DNA from 3 places in the Lysobacter panacisoli genome. Region 1 is predicted to be linked to each of the others. Evidence: riboswitches for the same ligand, from Rfam matches in the RefSeq annotation. Region 1 holds a riboswitch; each other region holds the start of a gene.
What was found. A riboswitch is a leader RNA that binds a small molecule or an ion and turns the genes downstream of it on or off. The one in region 1 is predicted to bind cobalamin.
Positions count from the first base shown of each region.

Region 2: another riboswitch for cobalamin. It lies ahead of FOF45_RS09935 (ribonucleoside-diphosphate reductase subunit alpha); the one in region 1 lies ahead of btuB (TonB-dependent vitamin B12 receptor).
Region 3: another riboswitch for cobalamin. It lies ahead of btuB (TonB-dependent vitamin B12 receptor); the one in region 1 lies ahead of btuB (TonB-dependent vitamin B12 receptor).

Region 1 is NZ_VLNU01000001.1:1,904,521-1,909,602, reverse strand. Features, by position in the region: gene FOF45_RS08985 (efflux RND transporter periplasmic adaptor subunit) at 1-423, opposite strand, end outside; gene bioD (dethiobiotin synthase) at 547-1,215, opposite strand; gene FOF45_RS08975 (GAF domain-containing protein) at 1,282-1,767, shown strand; gene FOF45_RS08970 (TfoX/Sxy family protein) at 1,764-2,144, shown strand; cobalamin riboswitch at 2,197-2,411, shown strand; gene btuB (TonB-dependent vitamin B12 receptor) at 2,545-4,416, shown strand; gene FOF45_RS08960 (carboxypeptidase regulatory-like domain-containing protein) at 4,948-5,082, opposite strand, start outside.
Region 2 is NZ_VLNU01000001.1:2,112,325-2,117,406, forward strand. Features, by position in the region: gene FOF45_RS09935 (ribonucleoside-diphosphate reductase subunit alpha) at 1-1,780, opposite strand, end outside; cobalamin riboswitch at 2,086-2,317, opposite strand; gene FOF45_RS09940 (phosphoglycerate kinase) at 2,506-3,681, shown strand; gene FOF45_RS09945 (HAD hydrolase-like protein) at 3,855-4,493, shown strand; gene pyk (pyruvate kinase) at 4,690-5,082, shown strand, end outside.
Region 3 is NZ_VLNU01000001.1:3,235,333-3,240,414, forward strand. Features, by position in the region: gene FOF45_RS15205 (mechanosensitive ion channel domain-containing protein) at 1-1,984, shown strand, start outside; cobalamin riboswitch at 2,084-2,315, shown strand; gene btuB (TonB-dependent vitamin B12 receptor) at 2,432-4,294, shown strand; gene FOF45_RS15215 (hypothetical protein) at 4,326-4,907, shown strand; gene FOF45_RS15220 (hypothetical protein) at 4,920-5,082, shown strand, end outside.

The sequences.
Region 1 (5,082 bases):
GTCGAGGTCGGACTGCGAGACGAACTTCTCCGGCGCCAGGCGGCGGGCACGATCGGCCGCGGCCTTGGCGTTGGCGTAATTGGCCTGCGCCGAAGCCAGCGAGGCCTGCGACTGGCCGACTTCGGCCTGCAGCGGCGCCGGATCGATCAGGAACAGCACCTGGCCGGCCTTCACGTCGCTGCCTTCTTCATAGACGCGGCGCTGCAGCACGCCCGGCACGCGGGCACGGACGTCGGCGCTGCGGAATGCGGCCAGCCGGCCCACCAGGTCCTTCTGCAGCGGAACGTCGCTGGGCTGCACCTTGACCACGCCGACTTCCGGCGGGGGCATGCCGCCCTGCTGGGCCTGATCCTTGCCGCCGCAGGCGGACAGTGCGAGTGCCAACGCGGCGGCGACAGCCACCGTGCGCGGGTTCTTGAGCATGGGGGAAGACTCCGATTCCGTCATGTACGAGCGTTGCAGCTCAGATTGGCTCTAATTCCTATACCGACCAGTCTAACATTCCGATGGGAGGCCCCATCCCCCATTGGTCACGGGGATGGGCAATCACGCCGTTTCGAGCAAATGCGCCAACTTTGCCGGTTCGGGTGTATCACGGAACGGAAGTCGGCCCCAGCACCGAACCGGCAGGCGTTGCAGGAGCAATTCGAAGTTGTCGTCCGCGCGCGCCATGTGCGGGTCGATGTCGTTGGCGATCCAGCCCGCCAGGTGCAGCCCGTCGGCCTCGATCGCGCGCGCGGTCAGCCGCGCATGGTTGATGCAGCCCAGGCGCAGCCCGACCACCAGCACCACCGGCAAGTCCAGCGCACGGACCAGATCGCGCTGGTCCAGCGTGGCCGACAGCGGTGCGGCCCATCCTCCCACACCCTCCACGACGACCGTGTCTGCATGCGCCGACAGGCGCTCGAAGGCGTCGAGCATCGGCGCCAGCGCGATCTCGACGCCTGCGTCGGCGGCGGCCAGCTCCGGCGCCAGCGGCTGCGGCAATGCGTACGGATTCACGTCCTCGTACGCGGGGCGCGGATCGCTCGCCGCCTGCAACGCGAGTGCATCCTCGTTGCGCCATCCTTCCGGCGTGTATTCGCAACCGCTCGCGAGCGGCTTCATGCCCACCGCACGCAAGCCACGCGTGCGCAATGCGTGCAGCAGCGTCGCACTGGCCAGCGATTTGCCGATGCCCGTGTCGGTGCCCGTGACGAACCAGCCGCGGCTCATTGACGCCGCGCGCCCTTGCCCGCGCCGGTTCCGCCCACACTGTTAGACTTCAGGAAAGAGGCGCTCATGTTCACCAGCGAAAGTCTAAGCGGCCCCAAGCCGGAACAGTACGCACAGCTGCTCGCGCAGGCGCGCGCGCTGCTGCACGGTGAGCGCGACCGCATCGCCAACGCGGCCAACCTCTCGGCACTGGTCTACCACTCGCTGCCGGCGCTCAACTGGGTGGGATTCTATTTCTTCGACGGTCGCGAACTGGTCGTCGGCCCGTTCCAGGGCCTGCCGGCCTGCGTGCGCATCCCGCTCGACAAGGGCGTGTGCGGTGCCGCGGCCAGCACCCGCCAGACCCAGCGCATCGAGGACGTCCATGCGTTCCCGGGTCATATCGCCTGCGATTCGGCCTCCAACTCGGAGTTGGTGGTGCCGCTGGTGGCCGCCGACGGCTCCCTGATCGGCGTGTTCGATCTCGACAGTCCTGAACACGCCCGTTTTGACGTTGAAGACCAGCACGGCCTGGAGTCGATCGCGCAGGCATTCGTGGAGTCGCTGGAATGACGACGGGTACGAGTACGGACAAGCTGCGCAACATCGGACCCAAGTCCGCCGCCTGGCTGCGCCAGGTCGGCCTTCGCACCCGCGAGGACCTGGCCGCGGCGGGTACGGTGGATGCTTTCATGCGCGTCAAGCGCGCGGGCTTCAAGCCCACCCTCAACCTGCTGTACGCCATCGAGGGTGCGCTGCAGGACTGCCATTGGCAGGAGATCTCCGACGAACGCCGCAGCGAGCTGGTCGTCGCCGCCGAAGCCGCCATCGCCCTGCTGCCGCCGCCACGCTACCGGCCGGCCGCCGCGCCGGTCACGACCACGCAGATGGGCGAAGAGAGCAGCATGGCCATGCCGTCGCTGTTCGACGAACCCGGCGAACGCGAGTAACCCTGCGGCTCCCAAGCCCCCGGCGCTTTGGCCCACGAGGCCGGTATCGCGTAGACTGCGCGCGCTTTCAGGTGACCCGACGGCGTCCGCCAACGGGTTGAAACGGGAAGCCGGTGACGCCGCCCGCGGCCATTCCGGCACTGCCCCCGCAACGGTAAGCGAGCAAGGCACGGCAACCGCCACTGTGCGATCGCACGGGAAGGCGCCGCGCCCGGAGGCATGCCTCCACTCGCGAGTCCGGAGACCGGCCTGGACGCAGGGTCATTCGACCCGCCACTGGTTGCGATGCGGAGGGCGTCGCGGCGGCGATGCCGGCGCGATGCGCGCCCGCCACGCAGCCCGCTTTCTCCACGCGACTTCCCGCTGTCCGACGCGGCCCGTCCGCGCGCTGGAGAAAACGATGTCCCCGCGTAATGCCACCCCGATCCACGCCGCACTCGCGCTCGCCTGCGCCCTCGCGTTGCCCGCCCTCGCCCGCGCGCAGGCCGCCACCGATCTCGACGAAGTCGTCGTCACCGCCAACCGCACCGCGATCAGCGTCAACGATGCGCTCACACCGGTGGAAGTGATCGACGCCGAACAGATCCGCCACAGCCAGGCGCGCTCGCTGCCCGAACTGCTGCAGGGCCGCGCCGGCATCTCGCTGTCCAACCAGGGCGGCCAGGGCAAGCTGACCACGCTGTTCCTGCGCGGCGCGGAATCCGACCACGTGCTGGTGCTGGTCGACGGCATCCGCATCGGTTCATCGACCTCGGGGCTGGTGTCGTTCCAGGACCTGCCGATCGAAATGATCGAGCGCGTGGAAATCGTGCGCGGTCCGCGCGCGAGCCTGTACGGCAGCGACGCCATCGGTGGCGTGATCCAGGTGTTCACCCGTCGCGACCGCGGCGCATTCGTGCCGCGCGTGCGGTTCGATGCCGGCAGCAACGACTCGCTCGGATACGGCATGGGCTTCGGCGGCGCCAGCGAGCGCGCCTGGTTCGGCGCCGACTACCAGCACACGCGCACCACCGGCATCAACGCCTGCAACGGTTTCTTCGATCCGTTGACCTTCGACGGCGCGGGCTGCTTCATCGCCACCGACTCGCAGCCAGATCGCGACGGCTACGACAAGGATGCGCTGTCGCTGCGCGGCGGCGTGCAGTTCGGCGAGCAGTGGAGCCTGGAAGGCCATGCGCTGCGCAACGAGGGCGACAACGAATTCGACGGCGATTTCACCGATCGTTCCGAGACGATCCAGCAGGTGATCGGCGGCAAGCTGCGCTGGCGCCCGTCCGAGCGCGTCGACCTGCACCTCACCGCCGGCCGCAACGTCGATGCCTCCGACAACTTCCTCGGCGAGGACTTCGTCGATTTCTTCAGCACCGATCGCGACAGCGCGACGCTGCAGGGCGACTTCGGCATCGCCAGCGGCCAGCTGCTGACGCTGGGCCTGGACTGGCTGCGCGACCGCGTCGATGCGACCACCACCTACGACGAGACCGAGCGCGACAACAAGGCCGCGTTCGTGCAGTACCAGGGCCGCTTCGGTGCGCAGTCGCTCGAGGCGAGCGTGCGTCGCGACGACAACGAACAGTTCGGCGGGCACACCACCGGCAGCGCGGCGTGGGGCATGAGTTTCGCCGAGAACTGGCGCGTCCGCGCGGGCTACGGCACCGCCTTCAAGGCGCCGACCTTCAACGAGCTGTACTTCCCGTTCTTCAGCAATCCGGACCTCGATCCGGAAGAGTCGGAGACGTGGGAACTCGGCGTGGGCTGGCAGGGCGACGGCGTGGGCGTGAACCTCGACGCCTTCAGCACCGACGTCGACGACCTGATCGCCTTCGACGCCAGCCAGAACCGCCCGAACAACGTCGACAGTGCGCGCATGCGCGGCGCCGAACTCACCGCCAACGCCACGCTCGCCGACTGGACCGTCAACGGCGCGATCAGCTGGCTCGACACCGAGAACCGCTCCGGCTTCTTCGAAGGCAACGACCTCGCCCGCCGCGCGAAGAACAGCGCACGCATCGAGATCGACCGTGCCTTCGGCGCGTTCCGCGTCGGCGTCACCGCGGCCGGTGAAGGCTCGCGCTACGACGACGTCGCCAACACGCGCCGTCTCGCCGGCTACGGCACGCTCGACCTGCGCGCCGAGTACGCGCTGAGCGACGCGCTGACGCTGCAGGCCCGCGTCGCCAACGTGTTCGATCGCGAATACGAGACCGTGTCGTTCTACAACCAGCCCGGCCGCGAGTGGTACCTGACGCTGCGCTACGCGCCCGTCAACTGACCCAGTCCGCTACGCAGACGACAGGAAGCCCGGCTCTTGGCCGGGCTTCTTGCTGTCGGGCATTCGAGGTCGAGCGCGACGCATCCGCAGGCTCATCGCCGAGCCTCGACGCCTCGCCTTGGGTCTCCGGGCTCCGCCTGCCGGGCTCGGGGCCCGGACGGCGAGGCGTTTTGCCCCATCCATGAAGCTCGCGAGCTCGAACGGCGAAGCGCATTGCTCCGCCCATGAGGCGAGTGCGCCCGGTCGGCGAAGCGTTTTGCTCCGTCGATGAGGCTCGGAGCTCGGACGATGAGGCATGTTGCCCGGCCGACGAGGTTCGGGAGCCGGGACGACGAGGCGTTTTGCCCGGCCGATGAGGTTCCGGAGCTCGAGCGACGAGGCGTTTTGCCCGGTCGATGAGGCTCGGGAGCCCGGACGGCCAGGCGTTTTGTCCCGTCGCTGAGGCTCGGAGCCCGGATGGCGGGGCGTTCTGCTCCGTCGATGAGGCCCGGGAGCCCTGCAACGCGGCCCTCCTCGCTTCGTGGAGGCGACTCAGGCCGCCCGACGACCGAGGCGCGAACGCTCGAACCACCACAGCGCGACGCTCGCCAGCAGCCACGACAACCACCACGGCCAGCGCGAGGTCGGATGACGCGGCGCAACGACAGTGTTCGTCGTCGCGACGGC
Region 2 (5,082 bases), 210 kb from region 1:
CGGCGATGCGCGCACGCAGCGCATTCCAGCGATCGTCGTCCTCCGGCGTCACACCCCAGGCTTCGAACTGCAGCTCGCCCTGCGCCGCGCGCGTGTCCTCGAAGCCCGGATGGCGGCCGCGCTCCATCGCCAGTTCGTTGGACGCCGACAGCGCGTGGAAGTAGATCGCCTCGGCGATCTTCTTCGACAGTGCGCGCGCGGCATCTGAATCGAACGGAAGGCGCAGCTTGAAGAACACGTCCTGCAGGCCCATCACACCGAGGCCGACCGGACGCCATTTCAGGTTCGCGCGGCGCGCGGTTTCGATCGGGTAGTAGTTCAGGTCGATCACGCGGTCGAGCTGGCGTACGGCCAAGCGCACGGTCTCGGCCAGCTTGTCGAAGTCGAAACGGCCAGCCTCGCCGTGCAGCGGACCGTCGTCGAAGAGCTCGACGTGGTGCGACAGGTTGATCGAACCGAGGTTGCACACTGCCGTTTCGTCCTGCGAGGTGACTTCGAGGATCTCCGTGCACAGATTCGACAGGTGTACGACGTTGCCGTCGCGCAGGGTCTGGTTGCAGGCGCGGTTGGACTTGTCCTTGAAGTTCATCCAGCCGTTGCCGGTTTGCGCCAGCGTGCGCATCATCCGCGCGTACAGGTCGCGCGCCTTGACCTTCTTCACCGCCAGGCCCGCGACTTCCGCGGCGTGGTAGGCGCGGTCGAACGCTTCGCCCCACAGGTCGGTCAGCTGCGGCACCTTGGCCGGATCGAACATCGACCACTCGCCGTCGGCTTCGACGCGGCGCATGAATTCGTCCGGGATCCAGTTGGCGAGGTTGAGGTTGTGCGTGCGGCGCGCTTCGTCGCCGGTGTTGTCGCGCAGCTCGAGGAATTCCTCCATGTCCGCGTGCCACGGTTCCAGGTACACGCAGGCCGCGCCCTTGCGCTTGCCGCCCTGGTTCACCGCTGCGACGGAGGCGTCGAGCGTCTTCAACCACGGCACGATGCCGTTGGACAGGCCGTTGGTCGAACGGATGAGCGAGCCGCGCGAACGGATGCGCGTGTACGACAGGCCGATGCCGCCGCTGAACTTGCTCAGCTTCGCCACGTCCATGTAGCGCTTGTAGATGCTTTCCAGCGAGTCCTCTGGCGAGTCGAGCAGGAAGCAGCTCGACAGCTGTTCGTGCGTGGTGCCCGAGTTGAACAGCGTCGGCGAGGACGGGATGTAGTCCAGCTGCGCCATGCGCCGATACAGCGCCAGCGCCTCGTTGACGTCCTCGCTCAACGCGCAGGCGATGCGCAGGAAGAACTGCTGCGGCGTCTCGATCACCGTGCGCGCGGTCGGATGGCGCAGCAGGTAGCGGTCGTACAGCGTGCGCAGGCCGAAGTAGTCGAAGCGCTGGTTCAACGAGGGATCGATCGCGTCGTTGAGCTTGCGCGCGTTGGCCTGCACGAACGTCAGCAGGCGGTCGTTGATGAGGCCCAGTTCGTGCCCGCGCTGCACCGACTGCGAGAACGCATGGATCTCAAGCCCCGCGACTTCCTTCTCGATCACGCCGGCGAGCAGGCGCGCGGCGAGGCGGCCGTACTCGGGCTCCTCGGCGGTGAGCAGTGCGGCGGTGCGGATCGACAGTTCGTCCAGCTCGCGCGTGCTTGCGCCGTCGTAGAGGCCGGAGATGGTGCGCGTGGCCACGCGCATCGGATCGACCGCGAACAGGCCTTCGCCGTTGCGCGTCACCGCGCGCACGATCTTGTTGAGGTCGACCGGTTCGCGACGGCCGCTGCGCTTGGTCACCGTCATGGTGACGTTGGCGGCGGGCGGGGTCAGGGCGAAGCCCGGCGACGGCTCGGCGTCGCGGTTCGACGCGGCGGCGGGCGCCGCGACGGCGGACGCTTCGGTGATGGCATTCATGGCGGACTCCAGTGCGTGGGCGCACGTCTGGCCGTCCTCTCCCTCGAAGGACGACGCGGGCGCGGGGCCATCAGCATGGAAACGGGGTGTCGCGCAGCCCGAGACGGACCGGCGCGGCGACGGCGGAAACCGTCACCGGATGCGACACCGACCGTCTTCCCTCCGAAGACTCCCTGGCCGGTCACCACGCGGTGTGCAACGCGCGGCTGTCGGCAGGTCTTCGGGCTCGGGACCAGACGCGCACGTGTGCCGCGTCGCCTACCGGTGGCCGCTTCCCAGGCGTGACGCCCAGTGCCAAGGCCACTTTCGTTTCCCATACCGCTGCGGGGCAGCGCCGGCCTTGGAGGCGATGCCTTTGCATCGCGTCCGCACCGGCTTCCCTTTTAATCCGACCCGTAGGTCGGCACCGACGGCCACAACATAGTGGGGGCTGTCGGATCCGTCAACGCAAAATCTTGTGGATAACCGCAGATTCGGCACGTCGTTCGATTTGCCCGTGCGTGACTCGCGGGGGACAATGCACGGCCCGACGGACGCGAAACGTGCGGCCCGCCGACCTCCCGATCACCCCCCATCCGACCCTTCCCCGCGGAAGGGCAGCAGAGGAAGCACCCATGTCCATCGTCCGCATGTCCGACCTCGATCTCGCCGGCAAGCGCGTGTTGATCCGCGAAGATCTCAACGTGCCGATCGATTCCGGCCGCATCACCTCCGAGCAGCGCATCACCGCGTCCCTGCCGACGATGAAGCTGGCGCTGGAGAAGGGCGCGGCGGTGATGGTCACCTCGCACCTGGGCCGTCCGAAGGAAGGCACCTGGACGCAGGAGGATTCGCTCGCGCCGGTGGCCAAGCGCCTGTCGGAGCTGCTCGGCATCGACGTGCCGCTGGTGAAGGACTGGGTCGATGGCGTGGACGTGAAGCCGGGCCAGCTGGTGCTGCTCGAAAACTGCCGCATGAACGTCGGCGAGGCCAAGGACGACGAAGCGCTGTCGAAGAAGTACGCCGCGCTGTGCGACGTGTATGTCATGGACGCTTTCGGCACCGCGCACCGCGCGCAGGCGTCCACGCACGGCGCGCTGCGTTTCGCCAAGGTCGCCGCCGGCGGCCCGCTGTTGATGGCCGAACTCGACGCGCTCGCCAAGGCGCTCGACAACCCGGCGCGCCCGCTGCTCGCCATCGTCGCCGGCTCCAAGGTGTCGACCAAGCTGGAACTGCTGGCCTCGCTGGTGTCCAAGGTCGACCAGCTGATCGTCGGCGGCGGCATCGCCAATACCTTCATCGCCGCGATGGGCCACGGAGTGGGCAAGTCGCTGGTCGAGAACGACCTGATCGACACCGCGAAGAAGATCATGGCCGACGCGAAGGCGCGCGGCGCCGACATCCCGGTGCCGACCGACGTCGTGGTCGCGCCGGCCTTCGCCGCCGACGCGCCGGCGACGGTCAAGGCGGTCGACGCGGTCGGCGCGGACGACATGATCCTCGACATCGGCCCGCAGACCGCCGCGCGCTACGCCGAGTTGATCAAGGCCGCCGGCACGGTGGTGTGGAACGGTCCGGTCGGCGTGTTCGAGTTCGACGCGTTCAGCAAGGGCACGGAAACGCTGGCGCGCGCCATCGCCGCGAGCAAGGCGTTCTCCATCGCCGGCGGCGGCGACACGCTCGCGGCCGTGGACAAGTACGGCATCGAACGCGACGTGTCCTACATCTCCACCGGCGGCGGCGCGTTCCTGGAATTCCTGGAAGGCAAGGAACTGCCGGCCGTGGCGGCGCTGAAGGCACGCGCGAAGTAACGATCCCCATGTTCTTCCCTCTCCCATTGAGGGAGAGGGACAGGCCGCCGCAGGCGGCCAGGGAGAGGGGTAAGGCTGTCGAACACGCCGCTTAGCGGCTCCCCTCTTCCGCCCTTCGGGCACCTTCTCCCGCGAGGGGAGAAGGAAAATCTTCGTGAGGAAACGGACACGTAATGGCCACGCTCTTCTTCGACATGGACGGAACGCTGATCGACTCGGCGGTCGGCATCACGCGCTGCGTCGAACACGCGCTGGTGAAGATGGGCCTGCCGGTACCGGCCGAATCCGAACTGCGCCGCTGGATCGGTCCCGCGCTGCGCACCAGCTTCGGCCCGCTGCTCAACGATGAAGCGCGCGTCGAAGAAGCGGTGCTGCACTACCGCGATCGCTTCGAGAGCCACGGCTGGGCCGAGCACGAGGTCTACGACGGCATCGGCGAGACCATCGAATCGCTGCATGCCGCCGGGCATCGCCTCGCGGTCGTCACGGCGAAGAACGAACCGCATGCGCGCAAGATCGTCGACCACCTGCCGTTCGGACACGTCTTCCTCGACGTCGTCGGCGCCACGCTCGACGGACGCATCAGCCACAAGGACCAGCTCATCGCCGAGGCGCTGCGACGCTTCGACCTCCCGCCCGATGCGTGCTGGATGATCGGCGACCGGCGCATGGACATCGAAGGCGCGCGCCACCACGGCATGCGCAACGTCGGCGTACTGTGGGGCTTCGGCGGCGAGGACGAACTGCGCCAGGCCGGCGCGCTGCACCTGGCGTCCTCGCCGCGCGACCTGCCGGCGCTGCTCGCGGCCTGACCCGCGTCACGTTTGCGCGCGGCCGGTCGGCTGCGCCCGGCGTGCGCGGCCTTGCGGCGCTGGTGGTCTGCTTTCGGCCGGGGGTTTTCAGACCACTTCGACGGATGCGCCGCGGTATGGCGGGGCTGCGGAAGCGTTCAATCCGAAAACATGGGGAGCTGTGCTAGCGTCGCGAGGTTATTTGGACATGCACTCGATGACGACCAGACGCCGCACCAAGATCCTCGCCACCCTCGGCCCGGCCACCGATCCGCCGGGCGTGCTGGATGCACTCCTCACCGCCGGTGTCGATGTCGTCCGGCTCAACTTCTCCCACGGCGATCCGTCCTCGCAGATCGCGCGCGCCGAAGCAGTGCGCGAGGCCGCGCAGCGTGTCGGCGTGGAGGTCGGCATCCTCGCCGACCTGCCGGGTCCGAAGATCCGTATCGAGCGCTTCGCCGAAGGCCGCGTGCTGCTCAAGACCGGCGACCGCTTCGATCTCGTCGCCAGCACCGACGCACCGCCGGGCAACCTGCGCGAGGTCGGCGTGAGCTACCTCGGCCTGCCCAACGACGTGCGCCCCGGCGATGTGCTGCTGCTCGACGACGGC
Region 3 (5,082 bases), 1.3 Mb from region 1:
GCTGGCCGCGCGCGTGGACACGCTGGTAAGCGGACTGCGCAAGGCGGAGCAGTCGCTATCGACGCCGCTCGTGCGCCAGATCGATCTGGGGCGTCGCGCCAACGCGGTCGATGCGCGGATACAGGCCGGTCTGAAGTCCGTCGCCGCTGCGATCGACTACATCGACAGTCGTCTGATTCGACTCGACGCACCGCCACTGTGGCAGGCGCGTCCGACCGGCGCCGGTAAGAGCGCCACCGACAGCATCGTCGCCGGGCTCTCGATCGAAGCGCATTTCGCCCGGGAATACACCGCAGCCGACACCGGAAACCAGCGGGCGCTGCACGTCTTCCAGCTGTTGCTGCTGCCGCTGCTGATATGGCTGTCGATCCGCAGTCGTCGTTCGGCGGAGGAGGGCGACGCCGACGAGTCGTCGACGCGCGTGCTGCGACGTCCGGTCTCGTCGTGGCTGTTGCTGTCGATGATGGCGGTGCTGGCGTTCGAGCCCGACGCACCGCTGATGGTGCATCAGGTCGCCATGCTCATCGCGCTGGTCCCGGTGCTGCGCCTGCTGCCGCGCGAAAGCCGGCGCCTGCTTGGCCCGTGGCCCTACGTCGCGACCGGCCTGTACCTGCTCGAACGCCTGGCTTTCCTGATCCTCGCCAATTCTTTCCTGTACCGCCTGTACTACCTCGGGCTTACCACGCTGGCGTTGCTGCTGATGCTGTGGCTGCTGTGGCGTTCGCGCCATGCGCCGCAGGCGGGCTTCACGGGAAAGATGGGCAAGGCGGTACATGTCGCGGCGTGGGTCAGTGTGATTCTGCTCGCCACATCGCTGGTATCGAACGTGATCGGCAACGTGTCGCTGGCCGAGATGCTCACCGCCGGCGTGATCGACAGCGGCTACCTCGCGCTGGTGCTGTACGCGGGCGTCACCGTCTTCGTTGCGCTGCTGCGCTTGATGCTCGCAGGCCGCGGCGTGGCACGCTTCCGTTTGGCACGCGAGCACGCGCCGCCGGTGGCACTGCTGGTGATCCGCCTGCTCACGCTGGTGGCGATGGCGGGCTGGGTCGTGTTCGCGGCCAACCGCTTCCGCATCTTCCGGCCGCTGTACGCGTTCTTCTCGTCGATCCTCACGCATACGTTCCAGTTCGGCGAGATCACCATCAGCCTTGGCCACGTACTGGTGTTCGCGGTCTCGGTTCTGATCGCATTCTGGGCGGCGAAGACGGTGCGCTTCCTGCTGCAGGAGGAGGTGCTCACGCGGATGTCGCTGCCGCGCGGCGTTGGCAACAGCGTGGCCTCTTTGACGTACTACGCGCTGTTGCTGCTGGGCGTGGTGGTGGCCTTGTCGGCGGCGGGCTTCAAGATCAGCCAGCTCGCCTTCGTGTTCGGCGCGCTCGGCGTGGGCATCGGCTTCGGCCTGCAGACCGTGGTCAACAATTTCGTCTCCGGCCTCATCCTGATGTTCGAGCGACCGATCCAGCCCGGCGACGTGGTCGAGATCACCGGTACCTCCGGGCGCGTGCGCGAGATCGGTATGCGCGCCACGACGATCAAGACCTTCGACGGCGCCGACGTGGTCGTGCCGAATGGCACCCTGCTGTCGGAAAAGCTCATCAACTGGACGCTGCTCGACCGCAATCGCCGCCTCGACATCAACCTGGGAGTGGCCTATGGCAGCGATCCGCTCAAGGTGATCGAACTGCTCAAGGTCGCGATCAAGCAGACGCCGGGCGTTTCGTCCGATCCGGCGCCGGCCGTGCTGTTCATGGGGCTGGGCGCGAGTTCGCTGGACTTCGGTCTGCGCGTGTGGACGTACGACTACGACAACAGCGTCAACGTGCGCAGCGACCTGGTCACGCGCATCTATACCGCACTGGTCGAGGCGGGCGTGGAGATCCCGTATCCGCAGCAGGACCTGCACCTGCGCAGCGTCTCGCAGGACGTCGCCGCGATGTTCGCGCGGTCGCCTTCGATCCGGCCCGGCGACGAGCCGGCCTGACGCATCGTCGATCGCCCTGATCCCGGTCAAGCCGGGCGCGATCGTGCATATGACGCATCGCCATGTCGGCGTGCGGTGCGCATTCCTTCGTTCAGCTGCTAGACTGCGCCCGCCCAAGGTGACCGCCGGCTTGTCCGGTGGTTGAAACGGGAATCCGGTGCGCCGCCGTGACTCACGGCCGGCAATTCCGGAGCTGCCCCCGCAACGGTAGGCGAGACAAGGTTCCGCACACGGCCACTGTGCTTCATGCATGGGAAGGCGCGGACCCGAAGACGGTCGATCGACCGCTTCTCTCGCGAGCCCGGAGACCGGCCTCGGTGCGACGTGACATGCGGTGGGCGATGTCATGCGGCCGGAATTCCGTTGTCCCGCGCCGTCATCACGCCTCCTTCCGCCTGTCCTTTTCCATCGAACCCGCGCGGGCAGGCGCGGCCAAGGAGTGTGTCAGTGCATCCGCAGTTTCCGTATTTCAGCCGCCGTGTGCTGGCGGTCGCTTTGCTGTCTTCGATTTCCGCCCTCGCTCCCGCGTTCGCCGAAGGCGGCGCCACCGATCTCGACGAAGTCGTCGTCACCGCCACGCGCACCGCGCAGACGCAGGACCAGACGCTTGCCGCGATCACGGTCATCGACCGCGCCGAGATCGAACGCCTGCAACCGGCCTCCGTGCCGGATCTCTTGACCGGGCGCGCCGGCATCTCGCTCGCCAACAACGGCGGCGTGGGCAAGTCCACGTCGGTGTTCCTGCGCGGCACCGAGTCCGACCACGTGCTGGTGCTGATCGACGGCGTCAAGATCGGTTCGGCCACCAGCGGCGGTGCGTCGCTGCAGGACATTCCGGTCGAACAGGTCGAACGCATCGAAATCGTGCGCGGTCCGTTCTCCAGCCTGTACGGTTCGGAAGCGCTGGGCGGTGTGATCCAGATCTTCACCCGCCGACCGCAGGGTGCGTTCGCTCCGAGCCTCAGCGCCGCCGTCGGCAGCGAGGCGACGCAGCGTTACTCCGCCGGTGTCGCCGGTCGCACGCAGGATGCGGAACAGCGCGGCTGGTACTCGATCAACGCCGCATACCAGTCGACCGACGGCATCAACGCCTACCGCGGCACGCGCAACTTCGATCCGGACAAGGATGGCTATCGCAACAGCTCGCTGACGCTGCAGGGCGGATGGCGCTTCGACGAGCAGTGGGACGCCGACGCGCGCGTGTTCCGTGCCGAGGGCCACAACGAGTACGACGGCAGCGCCAACAACGAGGCCGACACCGTGCAGCAGGCGATCGGCACGCGCGTGCGCTACACCCCGAGTGAGCGGTTGAAGATCACCGCAGGCCTCGGCACCAGCGCTGACCTGAGCGACAACTTCCTCAACGGCGTCTACTCGTCCACCTTCGACACCCGACGCGAACTGGGATCGCTGCAGGCCGATATCGGCATCGCCGATGCGCTGCTGACGCTGGGCTTCGACTGGCTCGGCGACAAGATCGACAGCAACACGGACTATGCGCGTGATCGCCGCATCAATCGTGGCGCGTTCGCGCAGTGGCAGCAGGCGTTCGGAACGCACTCCCTGCAGGCCAGTGCGCGTCGCGACGACGACAGCCAGTTCGGTGGCGAGACCACCGGCAGCGTGCTGTGGGGCTGGGATTTCACGCAGGCGCTTCGCCTGAGCGCGAGCTATGGCACCGCATTCAAGGCGCCCACGTTCAACGAACTGTACTTCCCGGGCTACGGCAATCCGGACCTGGGGCCGGAAACCTCGCGCAGCGTCGAACTCGGCCTGCGCGGCGAACACGGCTGGGGCACGTGGTCGCTCAATGCCTTCGACACGAAGATCGACGACATGATCGCGTTCGACTCGTCGCTGGGTGCGACCGGCGCGCCGAACAACATCGACCGCGCGCGGATCCAGGGCGTCGAAGGCGTGATCGGCACGCAGCTCGCTGGCTGGGACCTGCGCAGCAGCCTGACCTGGCTCGATCCGCGCAACGACGGCGACAACCCGAACCACGACAACCTGCTGCCGCGTCGTGCGAAGCAGAGCGGGCGTATCGACGCGGATCGCCGCTTCGGTGATTTCAGCGTAGGCGCCAGCGTCACCGGTGCGGGTGAGCGTTACGACAACCTGACCAACACCACGCGTCTGGCCGGTTATGGACTGGCCGACCTGCGCGCGGGCTTTGCCTTCGACGAGGCATGGAGTGTGCAGGCGTCCGTCGCGAACGTGTTCGACAAGCGCTACGAAACCGCCGCGCTCTACAACCAGCCCGGACGCACCTGGTTGCTGACCCTGCGCTACCAGCCCGTCGTCCGCTGAGCGGACGTCCACCGCCACCACGAGGTCGCCGATGAAAGCCTTGCCACGTCAAGCCAACCTGGGTCTGTTTACCGCCTTCGCTGCATTGATGGTCGCCACACGCTTCCATCACTTCGGCGACGCGCTGCACTTGCCCGACGCCTCGATGGCGTTGTTCTTCCTCGGCGGCCTCTACCTGCGGAAGCACTGGCAGTTCGCGGTGTTCATCGCGTTGGCGGTTGCGATCGACTGGATCGCGATCGAGCATGCCGGTGTCAGCGACTTCTGCGTCACGCCGGCGTACTCGTTCCTGCTGCCGGCGTACGCCGTGCTGTGGTACGGCGGGCGCTGGTACGCGGACCGCCTGCAGGATGGCTGGGCGTCGCTGCTCGGCGCCGTCGGTGTCGCGCTGGCGTGCGCATCGCTGTCGTTCGCCATCTCCAATGGCGCGTTCTACTGGCTCGGCGGGCGCTACGAGAACCCGCATTTCGCCGAGTACGTCGCACGCGCCTGGCAATGGGGTCCGCTGTTCGTGCGCACGACGATGGCCTATATCGCCGTCGCGCTCGTCGTCCACGCGGTGGCCATGCGGGCGCTGCGCGCTCGTGCCGTCCGCCAGCACAACGTCGCCTGAGGAGGATCCGAGATGACCGCAATCGAACGCAGCACCGTCCTGCCGATTTCGTCGACCCGCAGCCAGATCCTGGTCGCGGCCGCGCTCGCCGCATTGATGATCTGCACGCGCGGACAGCACTTCGCCAGTGTCGACGCATTGCCCAGCGCCTCGTGGGCCGTGTTCTTCCTCGTCG